Regions from separate parts of the Vreelandella hamiltonii genome, predicted to be linked through region 1. Evidence: predicted binding sites of a transcription regulator. Region 1 holds the regulator's gene; each other region holds the start of a gene.
What was found. Region 1 encodes sigma-54, which starts transcription at its own class of promoters, with help from an activator protein. Its sites were predicted from a motif close to TGGCACNNNNNTTGCTNT; they were not measured.

Region 1 (10,526 bases):
CCACCACCATCCATTATCGCGTGCGGGGTCCCTGGACCTCGCCGCAGGTTACTTTAGAAGGCCCTCAATGACCGCACACACAAGCGATATAGAGTCTGCAGTTGCCATTTTGCTAACGCCGGGTGGCCTCGATCTGGAAGCCCTGGAGACGGGCCTTGGCTACGCCATGGGCGCAGGCATCGATTATGCCGATCTCTACTTCCAGCGTACCTGGCAGGAGGGGTGGGTGCTGGAAGATGGCGAAGTCAAGGAGGCGAGCTACAACATCGATGGCGGGGTCGGTGTGCGGGCGCTGGCAGGCGAAAAAACCGGCTTTGCCTACTCTAACCAGATTACTGCCGATGCTCTGATGGATACCGGACGCACCGCGTCGGGCATCGTGCGCAGTGGCAAGCAGTTACCTGGCCAGCGTGTCGTGCCGGTAAGCGCAGCGGCGCGCTATGCAGGTATCGACCCGCTGGCAGGGCTGAGCGCCGAGGAGAAGGTGGCCATGCTGAAGCAGGCCGACCGCGTCGCGCGCGCTGCCGACCCCAGCATCAGCCAGGTCAGTGCCTCGCTGTCCGGCACCTACGAAGTCGTGCTGGTACGCGCTAGCGACGGTACCCTGGCGGCGGACGTGCGACCGCTGGTACGTTTCAATGTCAGCGTGATCGCGGCCAAGAATGGCCGTCGGGAGCGGGGTAGCGCCGGTGGCGGTGGGCGCTACTCCATGGCTCGCCTGCGCGATGAGGGGGTGGCCGAGCGCTATGCCCAAGAGGCCGTGCGTCAGGCGCTGGTCAACCTGGAAGCGGTGGATGCACCTGCTGGACAGATGCCCGTGGTGCTTGGCGCTGGATGGCCTGGCATCCTCTTGCACGAGGCGGTCGGGCACGGCCTGGAGGGTGACTTCAATCGCAAGGGCAGCTCGGCTTTCGCCGGGCGAATGGGCCAGCGCGTGGCGGCCAAGGGCGTCACTGTGGTAGACGATGCCACGGTCATGGATAGCCGCGGGGCGCTCAGCGTCGATGACGAGGGCACGCCGGGCCAGTACACCCCTCTGATCGAGGATGGCGTTCTCACCGGCTACATGCAGGACAAGCTGAACGCGCGATTGATGAACATGGCGCCAACCGGGAACGCGCGGCGTGAGTCCTTTGCCCACCTGCCGATGCCACGTATGACCAACACGGTGATGCTGGCCGGGCAAGATGCGCCGGAAGACATCATCAAGAGCGTCAAACGCGGCCTTTACGCGGTCAGCTTCGGTGGCGGGCAGGTAGATATCACGTCGGGCAAGTTCGTGTTTTCAGCCAGCGAAGCCTACCTGATCGAAGATGGCCGCATCACCTCGCCAGTCAAGGGCGCCACGCTGATCGGCAATGGCCCTGAGGCGATGGGACGAGTGTCCATGATTGGCCATGACCTGGCCATGGATACCGGGATTGGCGTATGCGGCAAGGAGGGCCAGGGCGTGCCGGTAGGCGTTGGGCAGCCTACCCTCAAGCTGGACGAGCTGACCGTCGGTGGCACGCAATCCGGCTAGTCAGACAGCGCAGCTCGTCATCGTTGGTGTGGGGGTCAGAGCGCCAGCGTATCGCGCAAGTGCTTGAACAGCTTGCGCGCGCTGGTCGGCGGTTTGCCCTGCTCACGCTCCTTGCGGGCGTTACGCACCAGCTGACGCAGGGTCTGGCGGTCGGCACCGGGGTAGTCGGCAAGGAACAGGTCGACGGCGTCATCACCCTCGTCGACCAGCCGATCACGCCATTTTTCCAGACGATGAAAGGCATGGTCGCGCTGCTCTTTCTCTTGCTCGATGGCATCGAATACCCCCTGGATGGCGGCTAGATCCTCCTTGCGGATCAACTTGCCCACGTACTGCATGTGGCGGCGGCGGCCTTCATGGGAGCGGATGCGCGAGGTTTCCTCGATGGCCCGCAGCATGTCGTCAGACAGCGGAAAACGCGACCGTTCGGCGGGTTTCATGGCAATCAAGGTTTCGCCAAGCGCCTGAAGAGCATGCATTTCACGCTTGAGCTGGGATTTACTGGGACGCTCTTCCTGCTCGTCAATATCGAGGGGCTCGGGGCGTTGCTTAGGCATACAGACACTCACTGATTTGGATTCGTCGGCAGCATTATATCAGGCTGCGACCATAACATTGATTCGCCAATGCAATTGAGGCGAAAAGGAGACCACATGGCACAGGCATTTGATGCAGCAGCGCAACAGGCGCTACTGGCGCAGCGGGCGGAAGAAGCCCTTGGCCTGGCGAAAACGCTGGGCGCCGATGCCGCTGAAGTAGGCGCCAGTGTCGACCAGGGGGTGGGCGTCAGCGTACGGCTCGGCGAGGTCGAGACCGTCGAGCTTTCCCGTGACCAGGGAATCGCCATTACGGTCTACGTTGGCCAGCGCAAGGGGAGCGCCTCCTCCACGGATGCCAGCAGCGCCTCGCTGCGCGCCACGGTGGAAAAGGCTCTGGCAATTGCGCGTTATACCGGTGAAGACCCTGCTGCCGGGTTGGCAGATGCTGCGCTGATGGCGACCCGGCTGCCGGATCTCAAGGTGCATCACCCGTGGGCGCTCTCGACCGAACAGGCCATCGAGCTGGCGCTGCGCTGTGAACAGGCGGGGCGCAGCGTGGACGGTATTCACCAGTCGGAAGGTGCCTCGTTGTCCAGTGGCGAGGGCGTTCGGGTCTATGCCAATAGCCATGGCTTTCTAGGCACCCAAAAGGGCAGTAGCCATTCGTTGTCATGCATGTTGATTGCCCAGGATGGCAAGGGTATGCAGCGCGATTATGACTACACGTCGGCGCGTAACCCTCTACAGTTGCGTGACCCGGAGGAGGTCGGGCGCGAAGCGGCTGCACGCACCCTGCGACGGCTGGGTTCGCGCAAACCGCCTACCGGTACCTTTCCCGTGCTGTTCGACCCCAGCCTGGCCGCTGGCCTGATAGGGCACCTGATGGGCGCGTTGGCGGGTGGCGCACTATACCGTGAAGCATCGTTCTTGTGTGATCGTCTGGGTAGCCCGCTTTTCCCGGAGTGGATGGGACTGGAAGAACGCCCCATGGAAGTCGGTGCCACCGCCAGTTCGCCCTTCGATGCCGAGGGCGTGCAGACCCGGGATAACCGTTTCATCGAGCAGGGCAGGGTCGCCAGCTACATGCTGTCTGCCTACAGTGCCCGCCGCCTGGGCATGCAGTCGACCGGAAACGCCGGAGGAGCGCGCAACCTGCGTCTTCTGGCCCCGCTGACATCGCGTGATGAGCTGCTGCAGCAAATGGGGCAGGGCATTTGGGTGACCGAGCTGATGGGGCAGGGGGTCAATGGCGTAACGGGGGACTACTCTCGCGGTGCCGCCGGATTCTGGGTAGAAAATGGCGAGGTGCAGTACCCCATCGAAGAGTTCACCATTGCCAGCAATCTCAACACCATGTTCGCTGGCCTGGTGGGCATTGGCGACGATACCGATACGCGGGGCAGCATCCATACCGGCAGCTGGCTGGTGGATGCCATGACGGTGGCGGGCAGCTAACGAGGGTTACTGATCCTCGTCGAAACGTGCGTCGAACAGGGCCTGGATGGCATCCAGGGCCTGGTCGGCATCTTCGCCCTCTGCGGTGATGGTCAGCGAAGTGCCGCAAGGGGCCGCCAGCATCAGCAGCGACATGATGTTGGCGGCATCGGCTTTCTGCTGCTGTTTGTAAACATGAATACGGGCTGAAAACTGCTGGCCGCACGTGACCAGCTTGGTGGCAGCGCGGGCATGAAGGCCGCGTTGATTGGTCAGCGTTAAGGTTCTTTCAGGCACTCTGGTTCCTTTTTGCCGAGTGAGATCAGGGCGACGTCGTGTCGCTGGGGGGGGTGGAAGAAGTGGCATCGACGGTAGCGGGTAATTCGCTTAGCGTGTACTGCAAGCCCAATTCCCGATGCCTGAGCTGAATGGCGCCAGTGCGCTTGACCAGCGCCTGCGCCAGTTGTTCCACCATGTAGACAGAGCGATGCTGGCCGCCAGTGCAGCCAATGGCCACGGTCATATAGCTACGTTGACTGCTTTGGTAGGCGGGCAGCCACTTGTCCAACCAGGCATGAATATCGTCACGCATGTCATCGACGATGGGGTAGCCGCCCAGGAAGGCCTGAATATTGGCATCGCGTCCGGTGAACTGCCGCAGGCTGGGATCCCAATAAGGGTTAGGCAGGCAGCGCACGTCAAACACGATATCGGCATCCATGGGCACGCCCCGCTTATAGCCGAAGGATTCAAACGTCAGGGTCAGCTGGTCACGCCGTTGGTGAGCGACCTGATCGGTGATGCGACGGCGAAGATCGTGCACCGAGAGGCGTGACGTGTCGATCAGCAGGTCGGCCAGATCGCGAATGTCGAGCAGCGTCTGCTCTTCCTTGTCGATGGCTTCTTCCAGGGTCATGTCACTATCCCGGGTCAGCGGGTGGCGCCGCCGGGTGGCCGAGTAGCGCTCCAGCAGAATGCGCGCGTCCGTGGTCAGGTAGATGACCTGAAAACGGATTTGGCGTTGACGTAGCTCTCCCAGTAGCGCAGGCAACTGCTCCAGCGCCGTGGGCAGGTTGCGCGCATCGATGCTGACCGCCAGGTGAGTTCGCCCCCCTTGCTCGCGCAATTCATCGACCAGCGAGCCCAGCAGCATGGCGGGCAGGTTGTCGATGGCGTAATAGCCAAGATCCTCCAACGCCTGTAGGGCGATGGACTTGCCGGACCCTGAGCGGCCGCTAATGATCACCAGCTGCATAGCGCATCTCTCTTGGGTATCAAAGGGATAGAGGGCTTGCCGTGTGCCTTGCTGCCTGGCAATGGCTGCGCTAGGCAGCCTGCTCGCGAATCTTGTCGGTCAGCAGCTCGAGCAATGCGCGCTGGCTACTGACATTGCGCAGCTGTTGGCGCGTGGCAGCGTCGTTCATGATCGTAGCCACCTGACCCAGCAGGGCCAGGTGCGTGTCATCGGCTTCTTCGGGAACCAACAGCACGAAGACCAGATCGACCGGGTCACCATCGATGGCGTCGAAGTCGACGGGCTCGGCCAGCTTGAGAAAGCCAGCAATGGGCGTGCTGCAGTGAGGGCTGCGTGCATGGGGGATGGCTACGCCATTGCCGATACCAGTGCTGCCCAGCCGTTCACGGCCAATCAGGCGGCTAAAGACTTCCTGACTGTCCAGGCTGGGCGTGTTCTGAGCGATAAAGGTGCTGAAAAACTCCAGCACCCTTTTTTTGCTGCCCCCGGGCACGTCGTACAGCACGCGCTCCGGGGGGAGTATGGTTTCCAACGTCATCGGTTTAACGCACGCCAGCGCCTTGGGCGCGGGCTTGTGCTTTTTCCTTGTGTTTTACCAGCTGACGGTCGATTTTGTCCGCCAGGGCGTCAATGGCCGCGTACATGTCATTATCCTGCGCTTCCGCATGCAGGTCTGCTCCTGCGGCATGCAGCGTGCAAGCCGCTTGCTGGCGCTCCTTTTCGACAGATAAGGTGACCTGGACGGTCGTGATGTTGTCGTAGTGACGCTCAACGCGTTCCAGCTTTTCGTTTACGTAGTCACGCAAGGCGTCAGTCAGTTCAACGTGATGACCAGTGATGTTTACTTGCATTGACGTGCTCCTTATCCATCGGACTGTACTTCGATTGTAACCCTTTTTGGGCCATTGCAAAGCCCTCGCCGCGAGTTTGTTGGGCAAGAGCGTTTAACTAGCGCAAACGGCGTCGCTCGCTCGACGAAGGTATACCCATCGACTCTCGGTACTTGGCGACGGTGCGGCGTGCCACGGTAATGCCACCCTCTTCCAGCAGGGTGACCAGGCGACTGTCGGAGAGTGGCTTGCCTGGCGGCTCGTCCTGAATCAGTTTCTTGATACGCGCTCGAATGGCCGTGCTGGAGTGGCTGTCGCCGCCCTCCTGGCCGCTGACCTGGCTGGAGAAGAAGTACTTGAGCTCGAAGACCCCGCGCGGGGTATGAATGTATTTCTGGGTGGTGACTCGGGAGATAGTCGATTCATGCATCTCTACCGCTTCGGCGATATCGGCCAGAATCAGCGGTTTCATGGCCTCTTCACCCTGCTCGAGGAAGCCTATCTGGCGGGCAATGATCTCGCGCCCCACGCGCAGCAGCGTGTCGTTGCGGCTCGACAGGCTCTTGATCAGCCAGCGAGCCTCCTGGAGGTGCTCTTTCAAAAACTGGTTGTCCTGGCTCTTGTCGGCGCGCTTGATCAGGCTGGCGTAGTCGGGTTGGATACGTAGCCGAGGCAGCGCTTCCGGGTTGAGCTCCAGATGCCAGCCCTCGTGATTGTGACGTACCACCAGGTCCGGCGTCACATAGCTGTCGTCGGTGACGCCGTAGGCGCTTCCGGGGCGAGGGTCAAGGCTGCGGATTAAACGGATGACATCGTCCAACTGCTCGTCATCGAGGCTCAGGCGTCGTTTCAGCAGGCGCATGTCGTCCTTGCCCAGCGCTTCGAGAAACTGGCGTACCAGGCGCTTGGCGGGCATCAACAGCGGAGTGTCTTCGGGTAGCGCGGCCAGCTGCAGCATCAGGCACTCGCGCAGGTCACGGGCGAACACGCCAGTAGGCTCGAACTGCTGCAGGCGCAGCAAGGTGTTTTCGACCTCGCGTTGGCTCAGGCCATCGTGGCCCTGCGCCTTGAGCCCCTCGCGGATGTCGTTGAGCGGCTGGGTCAGATAGCCGTTGGCATCCAGCGCATCGATGAGGCTCTCGGCAATGGCATGCTCACGCGCAGAGAAGTCGGTCATGGCCAGTTGCCAGAGCAAGTGCCCATGAAGGCTCTGACCGGCCGCCTGGCGCTCGAAGTCCGGGCCTTCGCTACTGCCGCCCGCGCTGCCCATGTCCTGGTAGGTGTCGGACCAGTCGCTGTCCACGGAGAGCTCGTTGGGAATGCTGTCTGCCCACTCGGCTTCCTGAGGCTCGCTGACCGCCTGTTCGCCAAACTCATCCTCCTGTTCGAGCATGGGGTTGCCATCCAGCGCCTGCTGAATTTCTTGACGAAGGTCCAGCGTCGATAGCTGAAGCAGCGCAATGGCCTGCTGCAGCTGAGGTGTCATGGTCAGCTGTGTGCCGATACGCAGTTGAAGAGAAGCTTTCATGACCATCTGAGAACCACTCGTTAATCAGAAAGCTCCACCCTAGAGCGACTCTCCGTTTGGTGCAAGTGCAATAAGCATGCCACTAAATAAAATGCCTTCGTGGGCCATTATTTAAAGGCGGAAGTCGGCGCCCAGGTAGACGTCGCGCACCTTCTGGTTATTGAGAATTTCCTGGGGGTTTCCACTGGCTATGATGTGTCCGTCGCCAACAATATAGGCAATATCGCAGATATCCAGGGTTTCACGCACGTTGTGGTCGGTAATCAGCACGCCAATATGGCGCTTCTTGAGCGCGCGTATGATCGACTTGATATCGCCCACGGAAATGGGGTCGACGCCAGCAAAAGGTTCGTCCAGTAGAATGAAAGCGGGCTCGGTGGCCAGCGAGCGGGCAATTTCCACTCGTCGCCGCTCGCCGCCCGACAGGCTCATGCCCAGGTTGTCGCGAATGTGGGTGATGTGGAAGTCTTCCAGCAGGGATTCGAGCTTCGCTTCTCGGCTACTGCGGTCCAGCTCCCGGCGCGTTTCCAGAATGGCCATGATGTTGTCGGCCACCGACAGCTTGCGAAAGATCGATGCTTCCTGGGGCAGGTAGCCGATACCCGCCAGCGCGCGTTCATGCATCGGCGCCCGGGTCAGGTCGAGATCGTCGATGCCCACCTTGCCAGCATCGGATTTCACCAGGCCGACGATCATGTAGAACGAGGTGGTCTTGCCTGCGCCGTTGGGGCCGAGCAGGCCAACGACACTGCCTTGGGCAATTTCCAGGTTGATATCCTTGACCACGCGGCGGCGCTTGTAACTCTTGGCCAGATGCTGTGCATGGAGCGTCTTGACCGCTGCAGTGTCGGGGCTGATGGCTGTCACGAGGGGCTCTCTCTATTGCTCGGGCTGTAAGGTCATGCGGATGCGTTGCGGTGCGCTGCCGCTGACATCGGAGCGTGCTTGGACCACCCCGCGGTCGATGAAGTATTCGAGCCGTCCCCCCTGGAAGCGGTCCCCTTGCTGGGTCAGTTCGGCCTGGTCGATCAGCTCTACACGCCGCTCGGACACATGGTAGACGATGCGTCGCGCCCAGCCTTCCATGGGCGTCGTCTGGTCTTCCAGTTGATTGCGCAGGTAGGCACGCTCGCCCGTGGCGACGGCCCGGGAGAGTTCGCCGGCCTGGTTGCGGTGAATTTCGACACGCTCTCCGCGCAGCTGCATTTCACCCTGACGAATATCGACATTGCCAGAGTAAACCGCCGTGCCCGCGCGCTGGTCCAGGTCCAGGCGGTCGGCCTCTACTTCGATAGGGGCCTGTTGTTGAGCAGTAGCAGGCAGTACGCCTACCACCATGGGGACGGCAAGGGCGAGCAGTGCCGTACGAAGCAGGGCGTTCATGGCGACTCCTGAGAAGGGTGGGGGGCGGGCGGGTGCACGCCGCGCACGTTATTGATCAAGCTGACACGACTATCGTCCAGCCAGACATCCATACGGGATGCCTCGATACGCTGGGGTGGCTGCTGCAGCACTACGGGGGTGTCGCTCCAGGCATGACGTGCCAGGCCATCATAATGCAGCAGGTCGGTATCCAGCTGCCAGCCTTCGTCTGGTGCCAATAGCCGTGCCGATCCGGCCAGCGTCAGCGCCTGGGTGTCCGTGTTCAGGGTGCCGGTATCGGCAACCGCCAACCACTCACGCTGTTCACTATCGAACAGCGTGGCGCGCGGTGACGTGACGTTGGTCATCGCCGCTTGCGGGGTATGTACCAGTCGCGGCGCGACCAGCGACTGTTGCAGAGTGCCATCTTCACCAAACAGAGTGATCTCGGCACTCTCCAGCACGTGTCCGGGCTCCTGAGCCTGAGCCTCAGGATCTACCTCGCGCTGCTGGGGCGCGCGGGGGTCCAGCCAAACCAGCAGTCCCCCCAGGGTGATGACCAGCCCCGTCAGCCAGACGCGCTTTTTCACCCTGATGCCCATTCAGGTGGAGCCGTGTAGGTAAGTGTCGAGCACGGCGTCCCAGTGCCCCTGGTTGGTCAGCAGCGTGTCGCAAATTTCGCGAACGGCGCCATGCCCGCCCAGACGGTCGGTAATCCAATCGGCGTGGGTATGCATGTAGTCCGGTGCGTTGGGGACGGTGATGCCGACGCCCGAGCGTTTGATCGGCGCCAGGTCCGGGAGGTCATCGCCGCAGAAGGCGACCTGCTCCAGGGTGATGCCGAGCCGCTGGCAGAGCCCACGCAGGGTGGCGAGCTTATCTTCACAGCCTTGATGAACATGGCTGATGCCCAGCGCTGCGGCGCGCTGGCTCACCATGGGCGAGTCACGGCCGGTAATCAGCGCGACATGGATGCCGGCGCGCTTGAGCAGCTTCAAGCCGTGGCCATCCTGGGTATGAAAGGCCTTGATTTCGACGCCGTCGGCCTGGAAGTAAAGGCGACCATCGGTCAGCACGCCGTCCACGTCCAGGGCCAGCAGTTTTACACGGCGTATACGATCTAAAAGCGCGTCAGGTAGGGCCATAGAGCCTCCGTATCATTCATCATGGGATCATGGGTTAGATAACGCCGCTTGCCAGCAGGTCATGCATATGTAGCGCGCCAATCGGGCGCTGCTGTTCATCGACCACGGCCAGCGCCGTGATACGACTATCTTCCATTATACGCACGGCTTCGGCCGCCAGGACGTCGGGGCCGATGCGTTTGCCGGGCCGCGTCATGACGTCGTCTACCTTGACGTTGCGCAGGTCGTGAAACTGGTCCAGCGTGCGGCGCAGGTCGCCGTCGGTATAGACCCCGGCAAGCCGACCCTCATTGTCGATGACACAGGTAAAGCCGAGCCCCTGGCGGGTAATTTCCAGCAGGGCATCGCGCAGCGGGCTGCCCAGCGCCACCCGAGGCAGCCGCGCGCCGTCGTGCATCAGGTCGCGTACCCTTAGCAGCAGGCGTTTGCCCAGGCTGCCGCCGGGGTGTGACAGGGCGAAGTCTTCGGCTGTGAAGCCACGTGCTTCCAGCAGTGCGACCGCCAGCGCGTCACCCAGCGCAAGCGCTGCCGTCGTCGAGCTGGTGGGGGCCAGATCCAGAGGGCAGGCTTCTCGCTCGACGCCGCTGTCCAGGTGGGCCTCGGCATGGCGTGCCAGGGTGGAGTCCGGGCGCCCCGTCATGCTGATCAAGGGGGTTCCCAGGCGCTTGAGCAGCGGCAGCAGGGCGGTGACTTCGCCGGTTTCACCCGAGTTCGACAGGGCCAGCACCACATCGCCCCGGGTAATCATGCCGAGGTCGCCGTGGCTGGCTTCGCCGGGGTGAACGAAGAACGCGGGCGTGCCGGTACTGGCCAGGGTGGCTGCCAGCTTGCCGGCGATATGGCCGGATTTGCCCATGCCGGTCACCACCACGCGACCCTTGCAAGCCAGGATAAGCTGGCAGGCGCGGTCG
Region 2 (10,526 bases), on a different contig from region 1:
AGCAAACTCAGTGCTGAAAAGAGCCCACCGTCGGCGGGCGCGGAATGGTGCGATACGGCGTGAGTTCCAGCGCCGACAGGTCGTCCCGGCGTGTGCCGGAGGGGTCGAACAGGTGGGCCTTGTCTGCCGACCAGAACAGTCGGCAGGGCTGGCCCGTCAGGCTGTGTTTGCCGCCTAGCCGCACACGCAGGGTGTGCTGCCCGACGCTCACATGGGCAATGGTGTCGGCGCCCAGATACTCTTCGCTTTCCACCTGGCCGGGCAGGCCAGCCGCCGAGGCCCCGCGCAGTTCGATATCCTCGGGGCGAATGCCCAACTGGCCGCCTGCCGCGGGCAATGGGGCAACGGGGGTGGTGGGTTCGCCTTCGATCACCGCTCCCTGTGCCCCGGCCACCAGCGGCAGCAGGTTCATGGCCGGGCTGCCGATGAAGCTGGCCGCGAAGGCGCTGGCGGGCTGGTTATAAAGCTCGTCGGGTGTGCCGTCCTGCACGATATGTCCTTGTTGCATCAAGATCACACGGTCTCCCATGCTCATGGCCTCTACCTGGTCGTGAGTGACGTAAACCACCGTCATATCGAGTCGTGATTGCAGGGCTTTGATCTCCCTGCGCATATCGCTGCGCAGCCGCGCATCCAGGTTGGACAGCGGCTCGTCCATCAAACAGATGGGGTGTTCGGAAATGATGGCGCGCGCCAACGCCACCCGCTGGCGCTGACCGCCGGAAAGCTGTGCCGGTTTGCGGTGCAGGTAATCCGTCAGGTCCACCAGCTCGGCCACCTGGGCCAGGCGCTGCTGCCGTTCTGCCTTCGCTACCTTGCGGCTGCGCAGGCCAAAGACGATGTTGTCGGCCACGCTCAAGTGCGGAAATAGCGCATAGGACTGAAACACCATGCTCAGACCACGGTCGCCGGGCGGCAGGTGGGTCACGTCCCGTTCGCCGATATGGATGCGACCGCTACTGGCGTCGTCCAGCCCCGCCAGCATGCGCAGGGTGGTGGATTTTCCACAGCCTGACGGCCCCAGCAGAATGACGAACTGCCCGGGCTGAATATCGAAGGAAATGTCGTTGACTGCCGTGGTCGCGCCCCAGTGCTTGGAGACGCCTGCCAGGCGAATGCGCGATTGGTTCATGGCTCTCATCCGTCATGCGTGGCGACGATCTAGAGTGAGAGCAAGGTGTTGCGTTTGTATGACGCCTGGATGTCAGGTTGATGTCGTGAGGCGGTCAGGGGGTGATCTTGATGCCGTAACGCTGCAGGCGGCGCACGACGCTGGATTGGCTGATGCCCAAACGCTTGGCGATGGCATACGTGCTGGGCAGGGTGCTGCACAGTTGGCCCAAGGTCTCGCGCTCGATGCGCGCCAGGTACTCCTTCAGGCTTTCGTCCTGTTGCAGGGACGCCGCTGGGGACGTCAGCCACGCAGTGGGCAGCGGTGTTTCGGGTGGCTCAGAGGCCGAAGGTGCCGCGGGCGCTTCGATCTGGTCGCCGGGGCTTGAAAGCCAGGCTCTTTCCAGCCAGTTTTCCAGCTCCCGCACGTTGCCGGGCCAGTCGCTGCCCATCAGCGTCGACCAGGCCGGGTTACTGATGATTTTTTGGCGGCCATAGCGGTGGTTCAGCCGAGTCAGGCAGGCTTCCACCAGCACGGGAATATCTTCGCGGCGCTCGCGCAGCGGGGGCAGCGTGATGGGGATGACGTTCAGACGATAGTAGAGGTCCAGCCTGAACAGGCCGGTTTCGACCCGTTTGGCCAAGTCCTGATTGGTCGCCACGACCAGCCGGAAGTTGACGCGACGAGCCCGCGTGTCGCCCAACCGGGTCAGGCTGCCATCCTGAATCACTTTCAGCAGTTTGGTCTGCATCAGCAGCGGCAGCTCGCCAATTTCATCCAGAAAGAGCGTGCCCCCTTCGGCCTGCTCCAGCAGTCCGGCCTTGCCTTGCCGCGCGGCACCGCTGAAGGCGCCGGGCTGGTAGCCGAACATTTCCGACTCGAACAGGTTTTCCGGGATCGCCGCGCAGTTGACCTCGATGAACGGGCCATGATGGCGCTCGCTCCAGCGGTGGAGCTGCTTGGCAAAGGCCGTCTTGCCCACGCCAGACTCCCCCAGCATCAGCACGTTGGCATCCGATGGTGCCACGCGCTTGAGCAACAGGGCGATTTCCCGCATCACATGGCTTCTGACCTGAAGGTGGTCCAGCGCAGCATCCAGCGCTTGCTCTTCGGCATCGGGGGCGGCCTGGCTGCGCTTCAAGTGTTCACTAAAACGTTTTTGCAGCAGAGCGTATTCGTCCTGCAGCAGCTGAAGGTCGGTCAAATCCCGTGAGCGGCTGACAATGCGCTCCAGCTTGCCGTTGACGAACACGGGGTAGGCTTCGGCAATGACGCGGCGGCCCGTGCCGGTGATTTGCATTAGCTGAGCGGGCTGGCGAGTGCGGATGACTTCCATGGTGATGGACGGTTTCAGAACACCGGCGGCCTGGAGCTGTTGAACGCTGCTGGAAAGCAGCTCCTCCCGTGATACGCCGTATACCGCCTCGGCGCCGGGGCTGATATCCATAATCTGACCGTCGCCGCTGACGATAAAGAAGTGGTCATTGGCGGTTTCCACGATGGTTTGCAGTACGCGCCTGTCGATTTCACTCATGCATCCCTCCTTATTTACTGCAGCCGCTTTTATATCGTTGGATGAACAGGGCAATGCAAATATGACTCATTGATTCATTTTTGCATCGTTTCATTAGCGTTGCGATTCATTTTTGCATCGATGGGGCGGTAAACCTCCCTATTTATCAGCGCAGGTGACTTGGCATGGTCTGTGCAGTGGTCTGTGTATTGATCTGTGCATCAACGATGCATGAGCGATATGAGCTGGATAAATCGCTGAAGCGCCAGGCCCGTCAGGCTGGCCACAATAAATCCAAGGAGAGAACGATGTCGGAATTCAATCAGCCGCTGGGCGGCAACACCATGCCGCGCTTTGCAGGCCCTGCCACCATGATGCGCCTGCCCACGCAACAGAGCGCAGCAGGGTTGGACGCGGCGTTCATCGGCATTCCCATGGATATCGGCACCTCAAATCGCCCGGGTACCCGCCTGGGGCCACGCCAGATTCGCGATGAGTCGCGCATGTTGCGCCCCTACAACATGGCCACGGGGGCGGCTCCCTTCGAGCGGCTTCAGGTCGCCGATATCGGTGACGTGCCCATCAACACCTTTCACCTGCCGAAAAGCGTCGACATCATCACCGCCTTCTACGACGACGTACTGAAGCACGACTGCATTCCTCTGACGCTGGGGGGCGAGCACACGCTGACGCTGCCGATTCTACGCGCCATGGCCAAAAAGCACGGTCCGGTGGGCTTGATTCATATCGATGCCCATGCGGATGTGAACGAGCACATGTTCGGTGAGCCCATTGCCCATGGCACGCCGTTCCGCCGCGCCCAGGAGGAAGGGCTGCTGGCTCATAACAAGGTCGTGCAAATCGGCCTGCGTGGAACCGGCTATGCCCCGGAAGATTTCGACTGGTGCCGCAAGCAGGGTTTCCGCGTAGTGCCCGCCGAAGAGTGCTGGTACCGCTCGCTGGCGCCACTGATGGCCGAAGTGCGTGAGCAAATGGGCGATACCCCGGTGTACATCAGTTTCGACATCGATGGTCTGGACCCTTCGGTCGCCCCCGGTACCGGCACGGTGGAAATGGGAGGGCTGACCTCTGCCCAAGGGCTGGAAATCGTGCGCGGTGCCGCTGGCTTGAACATCGTGGGCGGGGACCTGGTCGAGGTGTCGCCGCCGTACGACCCCAGCGGCAACACGGCGCTGATGGGCGCTACGCTGCTGTATGAAATGCTTTGCGTACTGCCCGCAGCGCAACGCCGCCCGTAAGCGCTGCCTGCAAAAGTGCCTTGCACCAAGCGCCGACCTGACAAGGCGCGGATGACAATACACAGGAAGGGGAGCGGTGCTCCCCTTCAGGACGCCGCCAGCCCACCTCCAATAATCACATCCAATAGGTGAACCGTATGTCATACTCTAAAGCGACGCCGGAAGCATCCGCTTCGTCCACGTCGATACCCCGCGCGCATCTGCTGAAGTTTCTGATTCCTTCGCTGATCGGCGTGCTGCTGTTTCTGATCCCTTTTCAGTTTGGTGAGACCGTCAATATCGGCATGGGGCTGATGGCCGATGGCCTGCAGACCCTGCTGGGTGGGGCGCTGCCTGCCATTGCGCTAGGCGTGCTGTGCGTTTCCGTGATGGTGACGCTGTACGTCAAGCTGGCAAAGCCCGCCTGGGCACGGCAAGGCCACTTCAAGGAGATGTTCGATGTGGGCCCCGTATGGATTGCCATGCGCGTTCTGGGGGCCGTCTTCGTCATCATGACCTTTTTTCAGGTCGGCCCTGAGTTCGTGACGGCGTCCTTTACCGGCGGCGTAATGCTGAACGATCTGGCACCGGTGCTGCTGACGTTCTTCTTTTTCGCTGCGCTGCTGCTGCCGTTTCTGGTCGAGTTTGGTTTCATGGAGTTCATTGGCACCATGGTGCGCAAGCCGTTTCGCGTCATCTTCAACCTGCCGGGTCGCAGTGCCATCGATGCTACCGCTTCCTGGATGGGTTCGGGCACGGTGGGCGTGCTGATCACCTCGCAGCAGTACGAACAGGGCTTTTACAACGGCCGTGAAGCCTCGGTCATTGCCACCAACTTTTCGGTAGCGTCGATTGCGTTCAGTCTGCTGGTGGTCAATTTCGTCAATCTCAATCACCTGTTCATACCCTTCTACTTTACCGTCGTCGTATCCGGGTTGATCGCGGCGGTGATCGTGTCGCGTATCCCGCCGCTGTCGCGTAAATCCGATGACTACCACGAACCGGTGGGCTGCCAGCTGAGCGAAGAGCGCACTGACAACGTGGGGTTGCTGCGTTACAGCCTGCTGCAGGCCACCCGTCGTGCGGCGGGCGCACCCGGGCCAAAAGCGCTGGCCCGGCTGGCGCTGCTCAACGTCATCGACATCTTCCTGACGCTGCTGCCGCTGGTATTCGCGATTGGCACCGTGGCGCTGATTCTGGCCGAGTTCACGCCGCTGTTTACCTGGCTCTCGTACCCCATGGTGCCGGTGCTGGAGCTGCTGCGCATTCCTGAAGCCCAGGCGGCTGCACCTGCCACGCTGGTAGGCTTCGCGGACATGTTCCTGCCTGCGGTGCTGGCTACCAACATCGAAAGCGAGCTGACCCGCTTCGTGATTGCCTGCCTTTCCATGACCCAGTTGGTCTATATGTCCGAGATCGGTGCGCTGCTGCTCAAGTCGAAGATTCCCATCAAGTTCTGGGAACTGGCCGTGGTGTTCCTGCTGCGTACGGCCATTACGCTGCCGATCATTGCCTTCATGGCCCACACGTTTTTCTTCTAAGGGGCGATGCATGAACGAGTCGAAGACGATGTCCTGCGCCGACCTGTTGATCCACCTGCTGCGCGATACCTACGGCGTGCGGGCGCTGTTTGGCATTCCCGGCGTGCATACCGTGGAGCTGTACCGTGGCCTGGAGGGCAGCGAGGTGGCGCACATCACCCCGCGCCATGAGCAAGGGGCGGGGTTCATGGCCGATGGTTATGCCCGCGCCAGTGGCCAGCCCGGTGTTTGCCTGATCATTACCGGGCCGGGGATGACCAATATGGCCACCGCCATGGGCCAAGCCCTGGCAGACTCCATCCCCATGTTGGTGATCTCCAGCGTCAATCGTCGCGATACGCTGGGCCTGGGCCAAGGGCGGCTGCACGAACTGCCCAGCCAACAGCAGATGATCAGCGGCGTGGCGCGGTTCAGCCACACCCTGCTGGATGCCAGCACGCTGCCGGAGGTACTTGCCCGCGCCTTTGCCGTGTTCAACGGTGCTCGCCCAGGCCCGGTGCACATCGAAATACCCATCGACCTGTTCAATGCACCCGTACCCGTGCCGACCAGTTGGCAAGCGCCAACGCTATACCGAGCGGCCCCCGACCCGGAAGGCGTGGCCGAAGCGGCTCGCCTGCTCCAGGCGGCGAAGCAGCCCCTGGTGCTGCTGGGGGGTGGCTGTGTGTCAGCGCCAGAAGCCGCGCGAGCGCTGGTTGGGCAACTGGATGCGCCCACGGTGACGACCATCAACGCCAAGGGGCTGCTGGGGCGTGATCACCCGCTGGACCTGGGGGCCAATGCCGCGCTGCCTGCCGTCAGGGAGCTGGCTGCCAGTGCCGATGTGATTCTGGCCATAGGCACCGAGCTGGGCGAAACCGACTATGACGTCGTTTTCGACGACGGTTTTCACCTCAACGGCACGCTGATTCGAATCGACCTGGACCCCGAGCAGCTGGTGCGCAATCAGCGCACCACGCTTGGTTTGGTGGGTGATGCCGGGCGCAGTTTGGAGCTTCTGCTTGAGCACTTTTCAGCGCCGCTGAAACGTCAGGGCGCCGAGCGAACGGCCGCTGCGCTAAACGCATTGGATTTGGCCAATGATCCTGCGTTTCGCGATTTCGTACCGCTTTATGCCGCGCTGGCCGACCACCTGCCTGAGGCCATCCTGGTCGGTGATTCCACCGCGCCGGTGTATGTCGGCAACCACCTCGTCAGCCAGCCCGCGCCCAGGCGCTACTTCAACGCCTCTACCGGCTACGGCACCTTGGGCTATGGGCTGCCTGCGGCACTAGGAGCACAGCTAGCCCGGCCTGATCTCCCCGTCGTTGCGCTGGTGGGAGACGGCGGGGTGATGTTTACGCTCTCGGAGCTTGCCACTGCGGTGGAAGCCCGCCTGCCAGTGGTCATCGTGCTATGGCACAACGCCGGTTATGAAGAGATTCGCCGCTACATGGATGCCAACGGCGTGGCCCGCCTGGGGGTCGATATTCAAGCGCCCAATTTTCTCACCTTGGCCGAAGGCTTCGGCTGCCCCGGCATGCTGGTAGAGAGCCCCGACGAGCTTTCCAGAGCGCTTGCTCAGCGCGTGCCCAGCGGCCCGCTACTGATTGAAATCGACGCCGCTGCCTGGCAGCGGGCGTGCTCACTTCCCGACTAGGACGTTCCCATGCAGACTCTCGACCAGCAGTTCATCAATAATCAATGGGTCGCCTCGGCGGGCACTCGCCTGCTCGATGTGATGAATCCTTACCGCGAAGAGCGGATTGCGCGAGTGACCGGTGGCGATGCGGCAGACGTCGATGCGGCGGTGGCCGCTGCCCGGCAGGCACAGCCCGAGTGGCAGGCATTGGGCGGGGCGGCACGGGCCGAGTATCTGACCAGATTGGCCGAGGCGCTACAGGCACGGCGTGAGGCCTTGATGCAGCTGTCGGCGACCAACAACGGCAAACCGCTGGCCGAGGCAGGGATCGATCTGGACGATGCGATTGCCTGTTACCGCTATTACGCCGCCCAAGCCAAAGCGCTGGATGCGCGCCAAGGAGAGCGCGTCAGTCTCGAAATGGAAGGCGTAGAAGCCCGCACCTACCATGACCCTGTCGGCGTCGTGGGGCTGATTGCGCCCTGGAACTTCCCGCTGGTGACCAGCGCCTGGAAGCTGGCGCCCGCGCTGGCCGCAGGCTGTACGGTGGTGTTCAAACCCTCGGAAGTCACCCCGCTGCCCGAGCGGGTGCTGGCGGAGATCGCGCTGGACATTGGCCTGCCCGCAGGCGTACTGAATCTGCTCAATGGCGACGGTGAAGGCATTGGCGCGCCGCTCACTCACCATGCAGGTGTGGATAAAATCTCCTTTACCGGCAGTAACCGCGTGGGCGAGGCCGTCATGCAGGCCGCCAGCGCGCGTACTGCGAGCGTATCGCTGGAGCTGGGCGGCAAATCCCCCATCCTGGTGATGGACGATGCCGACCTCGCCCAGGCCGCTGACTGGGTGATGGCGGGTATCTACTTCAACGCCGGGCAGATTTGCTCTGCCACCTCGCGACTGCTGGTGCACGAAGACGTTGCCAAGGCGCTCTACGCGGCGCTTGCCGAGCGTATGGACGCGCTGACGCTGGGAGACCCGCTCGCTGAAGGCACCGACCTGGGGCCGTTGACCAGCGCCAGGCAGCGCGATGCCGTACAGCGCTATCTCGATATTGCCGAGCAGGAAGGGCTGACGGTGGTGCGCGATGGGCGGCACCGCACGCTACCCACCCAAGGCTATTTTCTGGCACCTACGCTTTACCGCGATGTGCCGGTAGAGAGCCGTCTGTGGAAAGAAGAGATCTTCGGCCCCGTGCTTTGCGGTCGCAGCGTGGCAAGTGAGGCCGAAGCCATTCGGCTTGCCAATGACAGTGACTTTGGCCTCGCCGCCACGGTGATCAGCGGTGATCCAGAACGCGCCAAGCGGATTGGCCGCCAGTTGAAAGCGGGCAGTATCTGGTACAACAGCGAGCAGCTCGTGCTGCCCGAAACCGCCTGGGGCGGGTTCAAGCGCAGTGGCATCGGGCGCGAGCTGGGCCCTTGGGGGTTAAGCGCCTACCTGGAGGTGAAGCATGTGGTTGGCCCGGCGTAAGTCGCCGGGCCAACGCTTACGTCTGGTGGCGCAAAATGGTCGGCGCTGACCACTGCTGACACACGGGCATGACTTCCAGGCGGGTGATGTTGACGTGGGCAGGCAGGGACGCCACATGCAGCGCCTGCGCGGCTACGTCTTCTGGCTGGAGCGGCTGGGCGCCTTCGTAGTAGCGGTCTGCGACGCCCTGGTCGCCCTTCATGCGCACCAGGGTGAACTCGCTGGCCGTCATGCCGGGGGCCAGATCCGTGACGCGAATGCCCAGCGGGCCCACGTCACAGCGCAGGTTATAGCTGAACTGCTCCACGAAGGCCTTGGTGGCGCCGTAAACATGGCCGCCCGGGTAGGGCGTATTGGCGGCAATGGAGCCCAGGTTGATGATCGTGGCCCCTGGGGTGGAAGCGCTCAGCAGCGGCAGCAGGTGCTTGGTGACGTTGACCAGCCCCTTGATATTGGTGTCGATCATGCGATGCCAGTCTTCCAGCGATGCTTGCGGCGCCGGGTCCTTGCCCAGCGCCAGCCCGGCATTGTTGATCAGCGTGTGCACGCGCTGAAAACGCTCGGGCAAGGCCGCTACGACTTCGGCCACCGCCTCGGCGTCACTGACGTCCAACGCTGCCGTATGGGTAGGCACGCGCTGTTCGAAGGTGGCCTGCAGCTGCGCCAGGCGGTCCTGGCGCCGCCCGGTCAATACCAGTGCCCAGCCCGCGTCGGCAAAAAGATGCGCGCATGCCAGCCCGATGCCGGACGTCGCACCGGTGATGAACACGACCTGCTCGGTTTCGTGCATGGAGAATACTCCCACATTGAATTGTTATGGAACCTCTCGGGGTAGCGCCATTGGGTAACGAACCCGAGCCCTTGAGTATCCATCTTTAGTCGCAGCCTTTCGCAGCGCCCTGGAAAAAGTGCCGCTATGAGGGACATTGCAGCCATCGTCATTGACGAAGCCTGCCTTCTCGAACGCCGATTTGAGCCGTTTGGCGGCTTGTTTCAAGATCGAAGCAGTACCACACCCAATAACGACAACCGTAGAGAGCCTTCCCATGCGGAAACAACTGCTTGCCACGCTGGCGACTCTGGGCATGCTGACGACAGCACCGTTCGTTCTGGCTAACCCGATCGAAATCCAAGTCAACAACACCATGAGCGAAGGCGGTTCCGAAAGCGCCGCCGTGGAGCGCTTTGCAGAGTACCTGGAAGAGCAGGCGCCGGGCCGCTTCAACGTTCGCCCTTTCCTGGCGGGCTCGCTGGGAGGCGAGGATGCCATTCTGGAATTGCTCAACCTGGGGCAGACCCAGCTTTCCATTACCGGCGGGAACTGGCGCCAGCAGTATGCGCCTGAGTACGACGCCATTACCGTGCCATTCGTGTTTGCCACCTGGGAAGAGGTGGATGCGTACATGGAGAGCCCCTCTGGGCAGGCGTTGATCGCGCAGGCCGAAAGCCAGGGCGGGCTCAAGTACTTCGGCACCCAGCATCGTGGGCCGCGCCACATGACCGCCAACAAGGCCATCGAAACCCCTGAAGACCTGCGCGGTTTCCGCATGCGCCTACCTTCGTTGCCGGTGTGGCTGGCGGTATGGGAAGAGATCGGTGCCCAAGTGGTCAACGTGCCTGCTCCGGAGATCTACCTGGCCATGCAGACGCGCCAGGTAGACGGCCATGAAAACTCGCTCTCTTCGCCATATACCCGGCGCTTATGGGAAGTGCAGGACCACATCATTCTGACCAGCCACGTGCAGTTCCCGTGGAACTGGGTGGCCAGTTCGCGGTGGTGGAACGGCCTGGAAGAAGACGATCAAGCGCTGATCGAAGAGGCCATTCACGTGGCGCGTGCCCATGGCTCCGAGCGTGAGCGCGAGCTGGACGAGTACTACCTCGGCGCGCTGGAAGAGCAGGGCATGACCATCATCGAACCGGATATCGAAGCGTTCAGAACCGCTGCGTTGCCTGCCATCGAGCGGGTCATGGCCGATATGGCCGATGGCGTGAGCGAGGACGCCCTCGGGCATCAGGGCGAATGACG
Region 3 (10,526 bases), on a different contig from region 1:
CTTTCTGAAGAGTTCTATAAAAACCACTGAGTAGAAATTTTTAATAATTTTCTATCATGGTTTGATATGCTTGGCGATTTACATTGAAAGAAAAAATATTTAATTCGACAATGCCATAAATTGTAGAGCTGAGACAAATAAATATTTGGATTTGGTGGCAATAAAATTTTTATGGGGAAATCGAAGCCCGCGTTGATCAAGGCGCTGCGCACCCGCTCGCGGCTCTCCTTTACGGCGGTTTCCGGCAGGCCCACCAGTGTCAGGCCCGGCAAGCCATTTGCCAGATGTACTTCGACATGCACCGGCGGTGCTTCCAACCCCACGCCTGCCCGCGTGGCCACAATCGCTAATGTCATGGCGCTCCCTCGCAACGTCTCTCAATCGGCTCACTCAGTTTAATGAGCCTGCTCGTTGGCTAAGCCTACTTTATTTCAAGCGTTGAGCGCTACTGAGCGGCCAGCGAGTAAAGCGTTAATGTGCCCCCTGGGCGTTCAATGCGCTGGTCAGTTCGCGGGCAAAGCGCTGGGCGGAGGGCAGGGCGCCAAAGCTCCAGACTGGCGGCAGGCGCAGCAGATGGCCATGTTGAACGCTCGGCAATTGCTGCCACAGGCCGCTCTTTTCCAACTGCGTTTCCACCCCTGCGGGGAGCGGGTCAACGATGACCAGGGTGGCGTCGGGGTAGCGTGCCAGCGCCTCGATACCGACCAAGGCGAAGCCCCAGGCGTTGGTGGGCTCATCCCAGGCGTTGGGCAGCGCCAGCTGTTCCAATACGGCGTTGTAGAGGCTGTTCTCGCCAAATACCCGCACATGCCTGGCATCCATGAACTGCACCATCAGCAATGGAGATGCGTTGCCGGGCGGGTAGCGCAGCTCGCGCATCAGCTGCTGGGTGTTCTCGATCAGCGCGTCGGCTTCTGCGTTGCGTTCGGTCAACTCGCCCAACTGGCGGGTGAGTGTCTGCATTTCCTGCCACGTATCGGTGCCTGGCGAGTAAAGGGCGAAAGTGCCCACCGGCGCGATGCGCTCCAACCGAGGAATCAGCCCGGTAAACATGGGCGAGAGCAGGGTTTGCTCAGGGGGCGATTGGGCCAGCAGCTCGAAGTTGGGCTGGGTGCGTAGGCCAAGGTCGCTGACGTGCTCCGGGATACGCGGCTCGCCTACCCAATCGTGATATCCCGGCTGTTGCGCGATACCGCTGACCGGAGCGCCAATCGCCAGCAGCGTTTCGGCGATGGTCCAGTCGATGGTGGCCCACTGGGCGTGGCTGGCAGTGCTGAACAGCAAGGCTGCCGCGAGCAAGCAGCTGCGGGCCAGGGTCGGGAGTCGGGGGATGCAGCGCATGAAGTGGGCACCTGACAATAAGCGCTTTATTTAAACGATTCTTTTTATCAATTGCAAATGGAAACAGCGGAGGTCGCACAAGTCGTCAGCGCGAGACGCCCCAGGGGCGTAACTGCTCCAACATGGTGCATGAGGTGGCTTTCGCCATGCCTTCGCGGGTTTGATGCGTCACAAAGTGAGCCGTAAGGGGTCAGGCGGATAAGCGCGCTGGGTGCCTATCCAAGGCCACCCAGCGTTGCCTCAGCTTGGGTTGCCGGGGGTGGGCTTGCCTTGCTCGGCAGGCTCAACGGGGGGCTGGCGGTACTTCGGCTTCCATGGGGGCGGACTGCGCGGCGCTGGCCGCTTCCACCGTGGCTTTCAGGCTGGCCACCTGACGCTCCAGCGCTTCGACACGCGCGCGCGTGCGCTGAAGCACATCCATCAAGATATCAAAGTCTTCTCGTGATACCAGCTCCAGGCGGTCGAAGGCGCCTCGTACCACTTGCTGCACGCCTTTCTGAATGTCTTCCGGGGCCTGGGAAGCATTCTGTAAACGGTCGCCTATCTGCTGGGCTAAACGGCTGATGCGATCCTGGGGCGTCATGGCTCTCTCCTTAAACGGTGGCGCATAAATGTGGATAGCTTACCTGTAAGGATACGCAACCCTTTGCCAAACCGCATTCCCCGCGTGCGTTTTCTCCTGCAATGTGCGTATGCATCAAAAAAGAGCGCGCCGCTTTTGTTGGTGATCGTTTTTAGTGCATGGGCGGGTGTGAATGGATGCGTAGTCGCCTTGCCAGTGGCTGTAAAGCGCACTTTTTAAACCTTAAGGGTATGAATTTCAATGAGAAAAAATCCAGTGGCACGGTATGAGCATTAGCAGGGCAAGCACTAAATTCGGGCGGCCACGCCGCTCTCCACCGAGTGGGACTGAACCAGCAGGGGAGATCCGGGATGAAACTCATCACCGCTATCATCAAGCCTTTCAAGCTTGACGACGTTCGTGAAGCACTCGCCGACAACGGCGTGCAGGGGATTACGGTTACTGAGGTCAAGGGATTTGGTCGCCAGAAAGGCCACACCGAGCTGTATCGCGGTGCCGAGTACGTAGTGGACTTTCTGCCCAAGGTGAAAGTGGAAGTGGCCGTGGACGATGCGCGTCTGGAGAGCGTGCTGGATGCCATCTGCAGCGCTGCCAACAGCGGCAAGATCGGTGACGGCAAGGTATTCGTGACGCCGCTGGAAGATGTCATTCGTATTCGTACCGGAGAGCGCGGCGCCGACGCGGTATAGGCCAGCCTACACATCGACGACCCACCCATAACTTCTCTTGGATCACGGGGAACACCTGATGAACGAGCTTACAGAATTGAGCTACGCGCTCGATACGTTTTACTTCCTGATTTGCGGCGTACTGGTCATGTGGATGGCCGCTGGCTTCTCGATGCTCGAGGCCGGTATGGTGCGTTCCAAGAACACCGCTGAAATTCTGACCAAGAACATTGCGCTGTTTGCCATTGCCTGCACCATGTACCTGCTGGTGGGCTACTACATCATGTACTCCAGCGGCGAAGGCGGCTTCCTGCCCAGCCTTGGCTTCCTGATCGGTGCCGAGAACAGCGTCGATGCGGTGCTGGCCGGTGGTGAGGATGCCCCTTACTACGCCATGCGTTCGGACTTCTTCTTCCAGGTCGTATTCGTCGCAACGGCAATGTCGATCGTGTCGGGTGCCGTGGCCGAGCGTATGAAGCTGTGGGCCTTCCTGGCCTTCGCGGTGGTCATGACCGCCTTCATCTACCCGGTGTCTGGCTACTGGACCTGGGGCGGTGGCTGGCTGGATGGCGTTGGCTACTCTGACTATGCGGGCTCGGGTATCGTCCACATGGCCGGTGCCGCTGCAGCGTTGGCAGGTGTGCTGGTCCTGGGCCCCCGTAAGGGCAAGTATGGCAAAGACGGTTCTATCCACGCGATTCCGGGCGCCAACATGCCGCTGGCCACGCTGGGTACCTTCATCCTGTGGATGGGCTGGTTCGGTTTCAACGGTGGTTCCGAACTGAAACTGTCGGATGCCGTGTCGGCCAACAACGTTGCTCAAGTGTTCGTGAATACCAATGCGGCGGCGGCGGGTGGCGTGATTGCAGCCCTGGTGCTGGCCAAACTGTGGTTCCGCAAGGCGGACCTGACCATGGCGCTGAACGGTGCGCTGGCAGGCCTGGTCGCCATTACCGCCGACCCGCTGTCGCCTTCTGCGCTGGGTGCCGCCTTGATTGGTGCCATCGGTGGCCTGATCGTGGTCGCTGCCATCGTCACGCTGGACAAGCTGAAGCTGGATGACCCTGTGGGGGCTATCTCGGTTCACGGTGTCGTGGGTATCTGGGGTGTGCTGGCCGTGCCGCTGAACAATGGCGATGCGTCCTTCGGTGCACAGCTGATCGGTATCGTGGGCATCTTCGGCTGGGTATTCCTGGCGAGCCTGGTGGTGTGGCTGGTGCTGAAAGCGGTCATGGGTATCCGTGTCAGCGAAGAAGAAGAGTACGAAGGCGTCGATATCACAGAGTGTGGCCTGGAAGCCTACCCCGAGTTTGGCGTCAAGAAATAAACACTGTGCCATAGCAAGTGACACTGCTACTCAAGGCCTCCCCGATGGGAGGCCTTTTGCCGTATGTAGCGGCGCATATACGTGCCAGGCACAAGGGCTTTTTATTCTCGGGGCTGGCGGGTGTATGCTAAGTGCAACGGGCGTGAGGAGGGTCAACGTCGCGCCGCCTTGTATCCGGTCAAGACAACCGTTGCATAACCAGAGGATGTGGTCATGAAATTAATCTCAGCCATTATCAAGCCGTTCAAGCTTGATGACGTACGCGAGTCGCTTTCCGATATCGGCGTGCAGGGTATTACGGTGACGGAAGTGAAAGGCTTTGGTCGCCAGAAAGGCCACACAGAGCTGTATCGTGGGGCGGAATACGTGGTGGATTTTCTGCCCAAGGTGAAGCTGGAAGTGGCCGTGGACGATGATATGGCCGAACAGGTCATCGATGCGATCACCCAAGTGGCCAATACGGGCAAGATCGGCGATGGCAAGATCTTCGTGATGCCCTTGGAGCAGGTGATTCGTATCCGTACTGGTGAAACCGGCAAAGACGCGGTTTAATTTTGTGAATGGTGAAGTGTAAGGCGTAAGTCGCACAAAGCCCCTGTGGATAACATCCACAGGGGCTTTGCGCATAAGATGAGGGGTGACAAAGGTTACGCTCTATTCTTCACCCTTCCCCGTTAGACTTACTTCTCTACGAAGGCGCGTTCGATGACGTAGTCGCCTGGTTCGCCCATGCGCGGGGAGATGTTCAGGCCCAGCTCATCCAGCAACGCGCTGGTGTCGTCCAGCATGGCAGGACTACCGCAGATCATGGCGCGGTCCTGACGCGGGTCGATGGGCGGTAGGCCGGTGTCGGCAAACAGCTTGCCGCTGCGAATGTGGTCGGTCAGGCGGCCCATGGTGTGGAACTCTTCACGGGTGACCGTGGGGTAGTACACCAGCTTCTCGGCAACGTCTTCGCCCAGATACTCGTGGGCGGGCAGCTCCTTGGTGATGAAGTCGGCGTAGGCCAGCTCGGAGACTTCACGCACGCCGTGAATGAGCACGACCTTCTCGAAACGCTCGTAGACTTCCGGGTCCTGGATCAGGCTCATGAACGGCGCCAGGCCCGTGCCGGTGGAGAGCATGTACAGGTTACGTCCGGGCAGCAGGTCGTCGCATACCAGCGTGCCGGTCGGCTTGCGGCTGACCATAATCTGGTCGCCCACCTTCAGGTGCTGCAAACGTGAGGTCAGCGGGCCATCGGGCACCTTGATACTGAAGAACTCGAGATGATCTTCGTAGTTCGGGCTGGCGATGGAGTAGGCGCGCATCAGAGGTTTGCCCGCCACTTCCAGGCCGATCATCACGAATTGGCCGTTCTTGAAGCGCAGGCTGCGCTCACGTGTCGTGCGGAAGCTGAACAGCGTGTCGTTCCAGTGGTGAACGCTTAGCACTTCTTCCAGGGCAAACTTGCTCATGCTGACTCCTTTGTGGCTGCGTGTGTGGCTGCGTGGCCTAAGCCTTGCTCGCCATATTCTAAAAAAGAATAAAAAATAGCTTTATAGGATGCGCTCATTCTAGATAAAGGGTGGTATATCTGTTAAGCAAATTATCTTGATAACGTATATCTTTAAAATCGATATAGCTTTCGTTGAGCAGCACTTTTTCTGGAGGAGCCTGGTCATGCATTACACGTTGCGTCAGCTGGAAGTCTTCGTCGCCGTTGCCCAGCACGAAAGCGTTTCCCAGGCGGCGAGGGCGCTGGCCATGTCCCAGTCGGCGACCAGTACGGCGCTGGCCGAGTTGGAACGCCAGTTCGACTGCCAGCTATTGGATCGCATTGGCAAACGGCTGAAACTCAACGCGCTGGGGTTCCAGCTGCTCCCCAAGGCGGTGGCGCTGCTGGACCGAGCCGAAGAAGTGGAGGAGCTGCTGCGTGGCCAGCAGGGAGTGGGCGCTCTGGACGTGGGTGCCACCCTGACCATCGGCAACTATCTGGCCACCCTGTTGATCAGTGATTTCATGCAGCGTTACCCCGGTAGCCGCGTGCGGCTGGCGGTGCGCAATACGCGTCATATCATCGAGGGAGTGCGACAGCATTCGCTGGACCTCGGGCTGATCGAAGGGCAGTGCGATGACGACATGATTATCAGCCAGCCCTGGGTAGAAGACGAGCTGTGCGTGTTCTGCTCGCCGCGCCACCCGCTGGCGGGGCGGGAGCATCTGGAGCTGGATCAGCTGCTGCGGGAGGATTGGATCATGCGTGAGGAGGGCTCAGGCACGCGCATGACGCTGGAGCATGCCGCCCGCCATCGGCGCAGCCGCTTCAATACGCTGCTGGAACTGGAGCACACCGAAGGGATCAAGCGGGCGGTGGAATCAGGCCTGGGGATCGGCTGCGTCTCTCGGCTGGCGCTACGAGACGCTTTCCGACGGGGTAGCCTGGTGCCGCTACCCACGCCGGAGCTGGACCTGAAGCGTCAGTTCACCTTCATCTGGCATCGCCACAAGTATCTGACCACCGGCGTGCGCGAGTTTTTGCGCCTCTGCCGCGAAATGACCGCCGGTGCCAAGCGCAGTGACGATATTCCGCTGCCGCCCATTCCTTGAATGTTCTCATGGGTGTCAGTAATCGCGCAGCGTGGGTGACCCCAAGGCAAGCGCGCTGGCTCCGGATAGCTTGAAGCTGCTGATGGTGCCGGTCAGGTGGTTTGCCTGCTCCTTGAGGTGCTCGGCGGCGGTGGTGGACTCTTCCACCATGGCAGCGTTTTCCTGGGTCATCCGGTCCAGCTCGGCCACGGCGATGTTGACCTGCTTGATGCCATCACTCTGTTCGCTGGTGGCGGCGTTGATCTCTTCGAGTACGTCGGTGACACGGGTGATGTGCTCGACGATATCGTGCATGGTGCTGCCAGCCTCGCGCACCAGCGAGGTGCCGTTATTGACCCGGGACTGGGAGTCTTCGACCAGCTTCTGGATGTCGCTGGCAGCGTCGCTGCTGCGGCCAGCCAGTTTACGCACTTCGTCGGCTACCACGGCAAAGCCACGGCCATGCTCGCCAGCCCTAGCGGCTTCTACCGAGGCGTTGAGCGCCAGCAGGTTGGTCTGGAAGGCAATGCTGTTCATCAAGGTGACGATCTCACCAATCTTGTTGGAGGCCTGGGAGATGTCTTCCATGGTCGTCACCACGTTCGAGACTACCTGACCGCCGTTTTTCGCTACTTCAGAAGCGGCATGAGAGAGCTGGTTGGCCTCCTGGGCCGACGCGGCGGTGTGGGCGACGGTGCTGGTGATCTGCTCCACCGACGCAGACGTCTGCTGCAGGCTGGACGCGGCATTGTCGGTGCGGCGCGACAGATCCTGCCCGCCCATGGCAATCTCGTTGGCGGCGTGGTGCACGGCTTCGCTGCTGGTACGCACTTCGATCAGAACTTCTTCCATTTTGCCCACGAAGCGATTGAAGGCGCGGGCGATCTGAGTGACCTCGTCGTTACCCTCTTCTGGTAAGCGCTGTGTCAGGTCGCCTTCGCCGGAGGCAATGTTATCCATGGCGTTACGCACACCCAGCAGGCGACGCAGCAGCAGCGAGAGCAGCAGGCCGAACACCACGGCGGTGATGGCGGCGACGATCAATAGGGTAACAATAGATGTGGTGGCAATGGCGCGTAGTCCTGCGGTGGCCTCCGCTTCATCCAGTGCTACCACAAGCTGCCAGTCGCTATTGCCGCCTACTGGGCGGCTCAGCAGTAATTTACTGCTTCCTTCTAACTGCATCTGCTGTGGCTGCTTGGTATTAGCAAGTTGCTCGATATAGGCGGCATTTAATTCATCGCTTAAAACAGTGGTGGGTTCTAGCGCTAGCTCGCTGTTGGGATGGGCGATTAGCGATCCATCGCCGGTAGTCAGAAAGCCAAAACTTGAAGGAGTAGGCGAGATGTCTTGCACGATCGCGACCATATCGCGAATATTGACGTCAGCACCTACTACTGCCTGAAGTTGGTTATTTTGGTAAAACGGGCGGGCAAAGGTCACGACTAAGTCGCCGCTTTGGGCATCGACATACGGCGCGGTGACAATAGTATCCTGCGCGGCAGCGGCGGCTTGGTACCAAGGTCGCTCTCGTGGGTCAAAATCGGCGGGTGGCTCCCAGCCGTTGAAAAAAATGGTCTCTCCGCTATCAGCCAAGCTCAGGTAGGTTGCCATAAAATCGCCAGAGGTGGTCAACTGACGCAAGGCAATACGTGGGTCATTGCTGGAGATAGCTTCCTCCATACCGTTCAGCATGGTGCTACGGGATGCCATCCACTCATGTAGGGCGCTACTGTTACCACGTACTACAGCGTCTAGGTTGCGGGCTACCTGTTGGGTATTGTGCTGCTGGACTGTGTAGTAGCTGGCAACGCCGTTGACGATCAAGGCAAGGGTGATGGCAGTGAGTGCGGCTAGCAGTATGCGGACTCGCAAAGATGAAAACATGGTCGCTCTCAACGTCGTTTGGAATCAGTACGCGGGTGCCACGTACACTAAAGTTCGACGTTAGCTATCGGCGAGAGCCACCATGCCTTTAATAAAAGAGTGAGAAAGTGTTGATTTGATTAGCGCAGATCGCTCACGGCGCTTTGAATATCTGCCATCGACGCCTTGCTAAGATCTTTTGAGAGCGTGTGCGTCACAAGCTTTTGGGTAGGGTGATCAAGCTTTTCTCGCAGTAGCCCTAAAAACTTGGGCGGCGCGACCATAATCAGTTTTTCCATGCTGTTACTCACGCGGGCGCTATACAGGCGTTGGGCGACCTCTTTAGCAAACAGCTCGTTCTCATGCTGAGAGGCAGCCCCCTCTTCGCCAGATGAGCGCGACGACGTTGACGTTGATTCATGGACATCAGCCCCGCGGCGGTCAGTGATCAAGTCACCTTCATGCAGCCTGCCGGCTGCGTGTACCAAGCTCTCTTGCTCGGCGAGATTGAGCGCGTCACGGGTAAAAATACGTGCGCGGGCGGCGTCAGCTACCACGATATAGGTGGTCATCGTCGTACGTCCTCCATGTCGTTGATTACCCTTTAACCATGGCAATCGTTCGGTGTTTGGTCAAACACGGTTTTTGAGAGATGACAATGGACTTACTGCGTACAAATTATCATTGGCGAAATCGCTATTTACTCATGCGCCATGGACATAGCCAGGCTAACGCGCAGCGGAAAATTATCAGCTCCCCCGAGCGGGGGCTTACGAATTATGGGCTCTCTGAACAGGGTGAACAGCAGTTGGTGGATGTGCTGGCGCAGTGGCGTTGGCCGGCGCCCACCCAGGTGGTGCATTCGGACTTTTTACGCACGACCCAAACCGCTACTCGGGTAGCCAGCGCTTTTCGACTGGGCATGGCCATCGACGAGCGCTTGCGAGAACGCCATTTTGGCGAGCTGGAAGGCCAGGCAGATAGCCATTACCCCGAGGTGTGGGCGCAGGATGCCCAGAGTGCCGCGCATCGGCAGTGGCAGGTAGAGCCGCTCACCAGCGTGGCAGCGCGCATGTGCGCGACGCTGGAAGCACTGGAGCAGCGCTGGCAAGGGGAAACGGTGTTGGTGGTGAGCCATGGCGACCCGCTGCAGATCCTGCTCACGGCGCTGGCAGGCAAGCCATTGACCCAGCACCGTGAGCAGCTCGCGCTGGCCCCGGCCAGCATCACGCTGGTAGGCGGTTAAGCGCCTTCCCTGGGGGGAATCCAAGCAATCATGTCGACTTCCACGTCGGCACCGCCTGCCAGGCCAGTGACGCCGATGCAGGTACGAGTGGGGAGCGGTTTCTCGAAGTAGCTGGCGTAGACCTGGTTCACTTCATCGAAGTGGCCCATGTTGGTAATGAAAACCCGTGACTGCACCACGTACTCGAAGCTGCTGCCCACCTCTTCCAGCACGATGGCCAGGTTCTGCATGACTCGATGGGTTTGTTCGGTAAAGGTGCCCAGCAGCATTTCGTTGGTTTCCGGCACGGTCGGCATCTGGCCGGTGATGAACACCAGGTCGCCCACGCGGCAGGCGTGAGAGAACGGGGCTATGGGCTGTGGGGCGCGGTCGATGAACAGTTTTTCCATGATGACTCTCCGGTGTGATGTGGGGTATTCAGAAGGGCCATGAAAATGGGCCTCAGCCGAGGCCCACGTTACGCATTATGACGCGCTGGCAGTCGAATCAATGCCCCAGAATCTGGCTCAGGAAGAGCTGGGTGCGCTCGGACTGCGGGTTGTTGAAGAACGGCTCTGGAGCGTTTTCTTCGATGATCTGGCCCTGGTCCATGAAGATCACGCGGTCGGCCACGGTCTTGGCGAAGCCCATTTCATGGGTCACGCAGAGCATGGTCATGCCCTCTTCGGCCAGTTCGATCATGACGTCCAGTACTTCCTTGATCATTTCCGGGTCAAGGGCCGAGGTCGGCTCATCGAACAGCATGACATCCGGGTGCATGCACAGCGAGCGGGCAATGGCGACCCGCTGCTGCTGACCACCGGAAAGCTGGCCGGGATATTTCTTGGCCTGTTCGGCGATGCGTACCCGCTGCAGGTAGCGCATGGCCTGCTCTTCGGCTTCTTTGCGCGGCTTTTTCTGTACCCACATAGGGGCGATACAGCAGTT

Region 2: a site for sigma-54 is predicted at 2,806-2,823, ahead of speB (agmatinase). Genes of this name have one in related genera too.
Region 3: a site for sigma-54 is predicted at 2,181-2,198, ahead of IE061_RS07360 (P-II family nitrogen regulator). Genes of this name have one in related genera too.

Annotation. Positions count from the first base shown of each region.
Region 1 is NZ_BMXO01000003.1:172,353-182,878, forward strand. Features, by position in the region: gene IE061_RS05300 (YhdP family phospholipid transporter) at 1-71, shown strand, start outside; gene tldD (metalloprotease TldD) at 68-1,522, shown strand; gene yjgA (ribosome biogenesis factor YjgA) at 1,558-2,079, opposite strand; gene pmbA (metalloprotease PmbA) at 2,176-3,516, shown strand; gene IE061_RS05320 (HPr family phosphocarrier protein) at 3,523-3,792, opposite strand; gene rapZ (RNase adapter RapZ) at 3,818-4,750, opposite strand; gene ptsN (PTS IIA-like nitrogen regulatory protein PtsN) at 4,821-5,288, opposite strand; gene hpf (ribosome hibernation-promoting factor, HPF/YfiA family) at 5,293-5,601, opposite strand; gene IE061_RS05340 (RNA polymerase factor sigma-54) at 5,699-7,114, opposite strand; gene lptB (LPS export ABC transporter ATP-binding protein) at 7,220-7,966, opposite strand; gene lptA (lipopolysaccharide transport periplasmic protein LptA) at 7,988-8,491, opposite strand; gene lptC (LPS export ABC transporter periplasmic protein LptC) at 8,488-9,072, opposite strand; gene IE061_RS05360 (KdsC family phosphatase) at 9,073-9,615, opposite strand; gene IE061_RS05365 (KpsF/GutQ family sugar-phosphate isomerase) at 9,650-10,526, opposite strand, start outside.
Region 2 is NZ_BMXO01000007.1:15,891-26,416, reverse strand. Features, by position in the region: gene IE061_RS08780 (ABC transporter ATP-binding protein) at 8-1,132, opposite strand; gene IE061_RS08775 (sigma-54 interaction domain-containing protein) at 1,227-2,645, opposite strand; gene speB (agmatinase) at 2,933-3,883, shown strand; gene IE061_RS08765 (YjiH family protein) at 4,021-5,403, shown strand; gene IE061_RS08760 (5-guanidino-2-oxopentanoate decarboxylase) at 5,414-7,042, shown strand; gene IE061_RS08755 (aldehyde dehydrogenase family protein) at 7,052-8,497, shown strand; gene IE061_RS08750 (SDR family NAD(P)-dependent oxidoreductase) at 8,514-9,287, opposite strand; gene IE061_RS08745 (TRAP transporter substrate-binding protein) at 9,544-10,524, shown strand.
Region 3 is NZ_BMXO01000005.1:115,764-126,289, reverse strand. Features, by position in the region: gene IE061_RS07380 (hypothetical protein) at 1-34, shown strand, start outside; partial or broken gene IE061_RS07375 (magnesium chelatase domain-containing protein) at 174-356, opposite strand; gene IE061_RS07370 (ABC transporter substrate-binding protein) at 472-1,341, opposite strand; gene IE061_RS07365 (accessory factor UbiK family protein) at 1,625-1,924, opposite strand; gene IE061_RS07360 (P-II family nitrogen regulator) at 2,275-2,613, shown strand; gene IE061_RS07355 (ammonium transporter) at 2,672-3,919, shown strand; gene glnK (P-II family nitrogen regulator) at 4,133-4,471, shown strand; gene IE061_RS07345 (ferredoxin--NADP reductase) at 4,600-5,376, opposite strand; gene IE061_RS07340 (LysR family transcriptional regulator) at 5,582-6,508, shown strand; gene IE061_RS07335 (methyl-accepting chemotaxis protein) at 6,524-8,374, opposite strand; gene IE061_RS07330 (host attachment protein) at 8,494-8,925, opposite strand; gene IE061_RS07325 (histidine phosphatase family protein) at 9,060-9,599, shown strand; gene IE061_RS07320 (RidA family protein) at 9,596-9,988, opposite strand; gene IE061_RS07315 (amino acid ABC transporter ATP-binding protein) at 10,086-10,526, opposite strand, start outside.